DNA from 2 places in the Bacillus sp. LL01 genome. Region 2 is predicted to be linked to the other one. Evidence: riboswitches for the same ligand, from Rfam matches in the RefSeq annotation. Region 2 holds a riboswitch; the other holds the start of a gene.
The links. Region 2 has a riboswitch for lysine ahead of AB685_RS07140 (Na+/H+ antiporter NhaC family protein). Riboswitches for the same ligand answer to the same signal wherever they lie in the genome.
Positions count from the first base shown of each region.

Region 1 (3,430 bases), on a different contig from region 2:
TCTATTGGGGAAAGACCACACCCAGATCATCTACTGGGCTGGAAAACAGCTGGCACGCAAATTCACTATTGATATCCAAGAGGAAATTGTCCAGTTCTTCAGAGAAGCTGGGTGGGGAGAGCTTGAACTGATAGAACAGAGCAAATATGAGGTAAAATACCTCATTCGCGGTGAAATGGTTCAGCGCCGTCTAGAGCTAAACAAAGACGCAACCTTCCAACTTGAAGCAGGATTCCTAGCCGAACAGATACAACGTCAAAAAGGGAAAACTGCAGAAGCGATTGAAGAGCAGAAAAAACGAAAAGAGATTACAATTACAGTACAGTGGGATAAGTGATGTCATTTTGTTGCTGCCTCCAGGGTGGTTAGCGGGCAGCAAGCTACCGAGTGCACTTCCAGGTGGATTCGTGCGGGCTTGGCTTCTGACTACCTTACGGGTGGCAACCTAATGATGGTTAATTTTCCCGCTTGCTAATTTGATAATAGTTGATGTCCGATTGCCCTGTTGGGGTGGTCGGCTTTTTTTAGGGGATTTTGGGAGTAGTGTGGGATGTACTTAGGGGAGGGGGATGGGGGATTTTGTGTTTTTTTGTCGGACGGCTCGTATTTTGGTGAGTTCGGCTCGTATATTCTTTTAACGGAAAGAATCTTAATGAGTTAGGCTCGTATGTTGGTCAGTTCGGCTCGTATGTTGGTCAGTTCGGCTCGTATTTCTATCTAACGGAAAGTAAATGCGCACTAGCACTCCCCACACCCCACATAAAAGCACCCTCTTCACTTAGAAAAGGGCACTTCACAAACAAAACTACTATTCTCTTAGCTTAATACTCTCTCAACAGACTCTTCGCCTAGCTTAAATGCCACATGCAACGCCTCCACCGCACGAACCATCTCGGCAACATCGACTACTGTGGAAACTTTGATCTCAGAAGTGCTCACCATTTTCACATGGATTCCTTCTGTAGCAAGCACCTGGAACATTTCGGCTGCTACCCCAGGATTGGAAACCATACCAGAGCCCACGATGGATACTTTCGCCAGACCGCTTTCCTGCTCGATGGCTGTAAACCCTAAACGGCCTTGGTGCTGTTCCAATACTTCAATAGTATCTTTCACGTCCACTGTTTTGACAGAGAAAGAAATATTAGTTGTATCTTTATCCATACTTGTTTGGATGATGATATCGACGTTCAAGCTGTGCTGAGCCAGTGTTGTAAAGATTGTGGATAATGTATGTAGCTCATTTGGCAGTCCACAAACGGTGATACGGGTGATTTGGTCTTCGAATGCAATTCCTCTGACAACTAGATTTTTTTCCATGGATACTTCCTCCTCAATAATCGTTCCTTCTTCCTCTTCCATACTGGATCGCACAACAAGCTGCACTCCATAATTTTTTGCAAATTCTACCGCGCGCGGGTGGAGTACACCTGCTCCTAGGTTTGCCAGTTCTAACATTTCATCATATGCAATAGCAGCAAGCTTTCTGGCTTCTTTTACAAAACGTGGGTCTGTTGTGTAAACACCAGTAACATCTGTATAAATGTCGCACTTCTTCGCGCTTAGTGCAGCAGCCAATGCTACCGCAGTAGTATCCGACCCACCGCGTCCAAGTGTTGTGATTTCGTTGTTAGCCGTAATCCCTTGGAAACCGGCAACGATGACGATTTTTCCTGAATCCAAATGGCTTTTTAGAAAGCCTGTTTCAATATGAGTGATTCTTGCGTTTCCATGTACCGGCTCTGTCCGGATTCCCGCCTGCCAGCCTGTTAGGGAAACTGCTTCATGCCCTCTTACCTGCAATGCCATTGCAAGCAAAGAGATCGTAATCTGCTCGCCAGTTGTCAGAAGCATATCCATGTCCCGTTTGCTTGGATGCGGATTAATCGCATTCGCTAATTTTAACAACTCATCTGTCGTTTTTCCCATAGCCGAAACCACGACCACCACTTTATGTCCGTTTTCCACTTCACTGATGACCCGACGTGCCACGTGCTGAATTCTTTCCACAGAGCCCACTGATGTTCCTCCGAATTTTTGTACAACAATCGTTGACATGTGCACCATTCCCTTTTCATTGATTAATTTCATCATAATGTTAGATAGCTCTCAGTACGCATTTTGCCATAGCAGCATTGTGAGGATATAAAAAAACAGCAATGAGCTAATGTCTCATTGCTGTGATTGGTCAAATTAAGAATCCGTTCACGCGGTGAGATAGCTCTCCAGGCAGCACAAAGACAACCTGACAGTCCTACATTTCTTAAACGCAGAACCAGTAAAAAAAAGAAAAAGAGACTTTTTTTTACTTCGGCGATCCTCCCCTTTCCGTAATCATCTCGGAAGCTCTATCTTCTCCGATTACATACTTTTGAAGTTCGCACCTCTATCATCACTTCATCGATTTGAAGTGGCACATTATGAAATTAATAGTGATTATATCAGACAATAAGAATCCTTACAACACCTATTCACGAAGTTTTTTAAAAATTTCTTCAGCTATCGCCTTAGGTATTTTTGCAGCCTGTATTTCTTCCACAGTCGCCTCTTTCATCTTTGCAACGGAACCGAAGTGCTTCATCAATGCTTTTTTCCTTGTTGCACCGACGCCTGTGATTTCATCCAGTATGGATTGGAAAACACTTTTACTTCTGATCTGACGGTGGAACGTTATCGCGAATCTATGAACCTCATCCTGTATCCGTTGGAGCAAGTAGAACTCCTGACTCGTTCTTTCTAGCGGTACGATCACCGCATCCTCCCCTGCAAGGAGGTTGCTTGTTCTATGTTTGTCGTCTTTAGCAAGTCCGACGATCGGGATAAACAAATCCAGTTCATTTTCAAGAACATCCCTTACTGCACTCATATGGCCCTTTGCACCATCAATGACTATCAGGTCAGGCAGTGGCAGCGATTCCTTAAGCACTCGGGTGTACCGTCTTCTGACCACTTCCCTCATGGATTCATAGTCATCAGGACCTTGGACACTTTTTGTTTTATACTTTCGATACTCCCTCTTTTCCGGTTTGCCATCAATGAAGACCACCATGGCAGAAACCGGATCAGTCCCCTGGATATTGGAGTTATCAAACGCCTCGATACGGTGAGGGGTTATGATGCCAAGAATCTCTCCGAGGTTTTCGACCGCTTTGATGGTCCTGCTTTCATCCCGCTCTATCAGAGAAAATTTCTCTCCTAACGCGACCTTTGCATTCTTGTTAGCCAAGTCCACAAGCTGCTTCTTTTTCCCCCGTTGTGGCTGTAGCACATTGGTTTGAAGAAGCTGTTGTGCAACGGGCAGGTCGATCTTACTCGGAAGCATCACTTCTTTTGGAACAAAGTGATTCTGCTTGGAATAGAACTGCCCGAGGAACGTGAGGAAATCCTCTTCCGCCTCGTTGTAAATAGGGAATAGGGACACGTCACGCTC
Region 1 is NZ_LFEL01000007.1:23,542-26,971, forward strand. Features, by position in the region: gene AB685_RS18340 (YslB family protein) at 1-337, shown strand, start outside; gene AB685_RS18345 (aspartate kinase) at 817-2,058, opposite strand; lysine riboswitch at 2,211-2,397, opposite strand; gene uvrC (excinuclease ABC subunit UvrC) at 2,468-3,430, opposite strand, start outside.
Region 1: another riboswitch for lysine. It lies ahead of AB685_RS18345 (aspartate kinase); the one in region 2 lies ahead of AB685_RS07140 (Na+/H+ antiporter NhaC family protein).

Region 2 (3,430 bases):
CCAAATGTTTAATTTTTTCTGATTATTTAATATAATTTATACATAGTATAACTAGACTTTATGACTATGTCAAAACAAACTTTTCGATTATATTAATCGACAACATGTGACAATACTCTACATTGTATATTTATTCTGAACTTTTTGGCTATTTTGCCGAACCACCTTCTATATAAGCGTTTCTTTATGAATTTTTATTCATTTTTTATTTCTGAAAAAAAACACCTCACTCTTTATCACTTTAATACAAGTAGATAAAAAGGAGGTGTTTTTTGTTTTATTTAAAAAGTAATATTAGCTTATTCTGCCATTTTCAGTGCTTTAAACCCAAACCCGATAAAAATGAAAGCGACAAAAACTACTAAAAGTCCGAGTAAGGTACTTCCAGTAAGACCTAAAACAATATAACCTACGATTGCTACAACTGCGCTGATTAATGCATATGGCAACTGTGTAAGAACGTGATCAATATGATTACACCCTGCACCAGTTGAAGATAGAATGGTTGTGTCTGAGATCGGAGAACAGTGATCTCCAAATACCGCTCCAGCTAGAACAGCTGCCAAGGCAGGCAACAGCATATCGATATCCGTTGCTGCGGAAATTTGTCCGGCAATAGGTAATAGCAGGGCGAACGTTCCCCATGAAGTACCAGTTGCAAAAGCGGTTATCCCCGCAATAATAAAGATGATAACAGGTAAAAACGCAATGTTCATATTGGAATTTTCCACTACTCCTGCCAAATATCCTCCTGTATCCAAGGAATCAATCAATCCGGTAATCGTCCAAGCAAAAAGTAGAATATAGATGGCAGGCATCATTGCTTTTACTCCCGCCTTAATCCCTCTACCCGCAACATTTCCTTCCACTCCACCTTTTGAAACCTGCAGGAAGAACAGGATGAACGTTACGATAAGTGCGAAGATACCACCATAGAATAATGCAGCAGATGGATCTGTATTTTCAAAGATGGCAAGAAGGGATACTTCACCTTCTGTTGCAGTGTAACCAGTCCAAATCATTGCACTTACAACACCGACTACAAGGGAAACAATCGGCCATACAAGATTTCCGACTTTTCCTTTCGTACTTGTCGGCAGATCATCATCCAATTCTCCAGGTACTTCTTTTGAAGTATCCACTACTTCTCCGGTAGTCATGGCACGCATTTCATGTTGTTTCATCGCACCGAAGTTCACATTGAAATAACTAACCAGGAACACCATGATAATGGCAGAGAATACGTATAGATTCATAGGTATCATTTGAATGAATGCGCTAAAAGCAGATACATTTGTTACACTGTGCGTCGTTAGAATTCCACCGATGATTCCGATGATATAAGCACCCCAGCTTGAGATTGGAGAAACTACACAAATCGGTGCTGACGTGGAATCAATCAGATAAGCGAGTTTAGCACGAGATACTTTGTGACGATCTGTAAGTGGTCTGCTGATCTGACCAACCGCCAAACTGTTGAAATAATCATCAATGAATATGATCAATCCTAATACAGTTGTTAACAGTTTGGAGCCTCTTCTTGTTTTGACACGTTGAAGCGCCCATTCACCGAATGCACGACTTCCTCCTGTGATAGAGATGAATGCAGTAATAATCCCTAATAATAGTAAAAATAGCAGGATGAAAATGTTCCAAAGATTAAGCTCTTTATCTTCTACTGAATAAAAAAGCCCTACTACCGTATCCCAGATCAACATTACCATTGTCAGCGGATTGAAATCTGCCAACATAAGTGCTGCAGCCAAAATACCTACTCCAAGTGACAGCAATACTCTCCTGGTCAAAATGACCATCAAGATCGCAAGCACTGGAGGAATTAATGAATAAATAGTTCCTTCCATAACAAAAAACCCCCATTAAGCTGTAATATGTTTGACCAGTTCAAACGGTTTACAACAATGGAAGGCGCTGAAAGAGAACAAAATAAAGGTAATGATAGAAAATAACTATCATTACCTATGTAATGTGTTATCCTCCACCCGATCAGTAGCCCTCCATTATTGAACCGTCCGTACCGGTCATAATGGCAGTGTTATCCTTATTCAAGATAACCCCAGCAATATAAGTTTGACAGCTTATATTGCTTCGGCACAGCATCCTTTCTTCTACCATCTTAGGTGTCACCCTCCAGTAGTACTACTCTTATGCTATGCAGCCTCTACCTCATCGTATGATAAGGGAAGTATATTATTTTATGAAATTACTATAACATATATCCTCATATAGGACAAAGGAAATATATTTCTTTTCTTTGAGAGTATTTCCTACTAGCTGACTGCCGCTATTTTTTCAAGCGAGTCGCAGTCTACAATCGCTAAATTCAAATGGTCTTTCAAATTAATATCGTATGGCGTTTCCAATTCTTCGCCTTCTTCTTCTACCACCCTGATTATAGGTCGCTCCGTCAGATCCTTGTTCTGTCCGACGACAAGTCCTTTTCTTCCGTCATTAAATGTGACCATTAATCCGTATGGATAGATGGCTACTGATTTGCGGAATGCTTCGATAATTTCCGGCTCATACAATGTACCCGACCCCGCGTATAATATTTCGAGGCCTTCGTGAGGGAGCATGGCACTCCGGTAGATTCTGTGCGACGTCACGGCATCGAAAACATCCGCTACGGCGAGTATTTTTCCGAACAGGTGGATGTCATCTGACTTTATCCCACGAGGATAGCCGCTCCCATTCAGGCGCTCATGATGCTGGAAAGCGCAGTGTGCGACCAGCAACGGAATAGACTGCATGTTGCGAAGAATATCATAGCCATAGGTTGCATGTCTCTTCATTTCAGCAAATTCATCGCTTGAAAGTTTTCCAGGCTTGAAAAGTATCTCATTCGGAATCAGCATCTTCCCTATATCATGAAGGATACCGCCTAGCCCCAATATTTCTAGATCTTTCTGCGACAATCCGAGCTTCAATCCAATGGAGAGTGCATACAGCGTTACATTTAACGAATGGGTAAATACATAATTATCGTGCACATATACATCCGTCAATAATGCTGACACTTCATCATTGGATTTCATATCTGTAAGAAGATGCTGAATTAGTGACTTTAAGCTCTTGGATGACTTGTCCATTACAAACCATTTACTTAGAGACTTTTCATGCTCCACCGATTTGAAAGTGTCTGTGATGGTTTTTACCGCCTCTTTGCGGGCTTTATCAGAGATGATTGTTGGCACTTGCATGCCGCTTGTGCGGGGGTCTTCTATATATACATAAGTTATATTCAATTGTTGCAGGCGTGAAATCATTCGTGAAGTGACAGAAATACCTGCGCTCAACAGTACCCTGCCGGAATCATTGTAAATCGATCTGGCTAATACCATTCCCGGTTTCATTGATCTTGTAGGTAATAGTCTCATAATTTCTCCTATCTTCACATTTCGACAAAATCTAT
Region 2 is NZ_LFEL01000002.1:120,366-123,795, forward strand. Features, by position in the region: gene AB685_RS07140 (Na+/H+ antiporter NhaC family protein) at 300-1,862, opposite strand; lysine riboswitch at 2,001-2,190, opposite strand; gene AB685_RS07145 (HD-GYP domain-containing protein) at 2,289-3,395, opposite strand.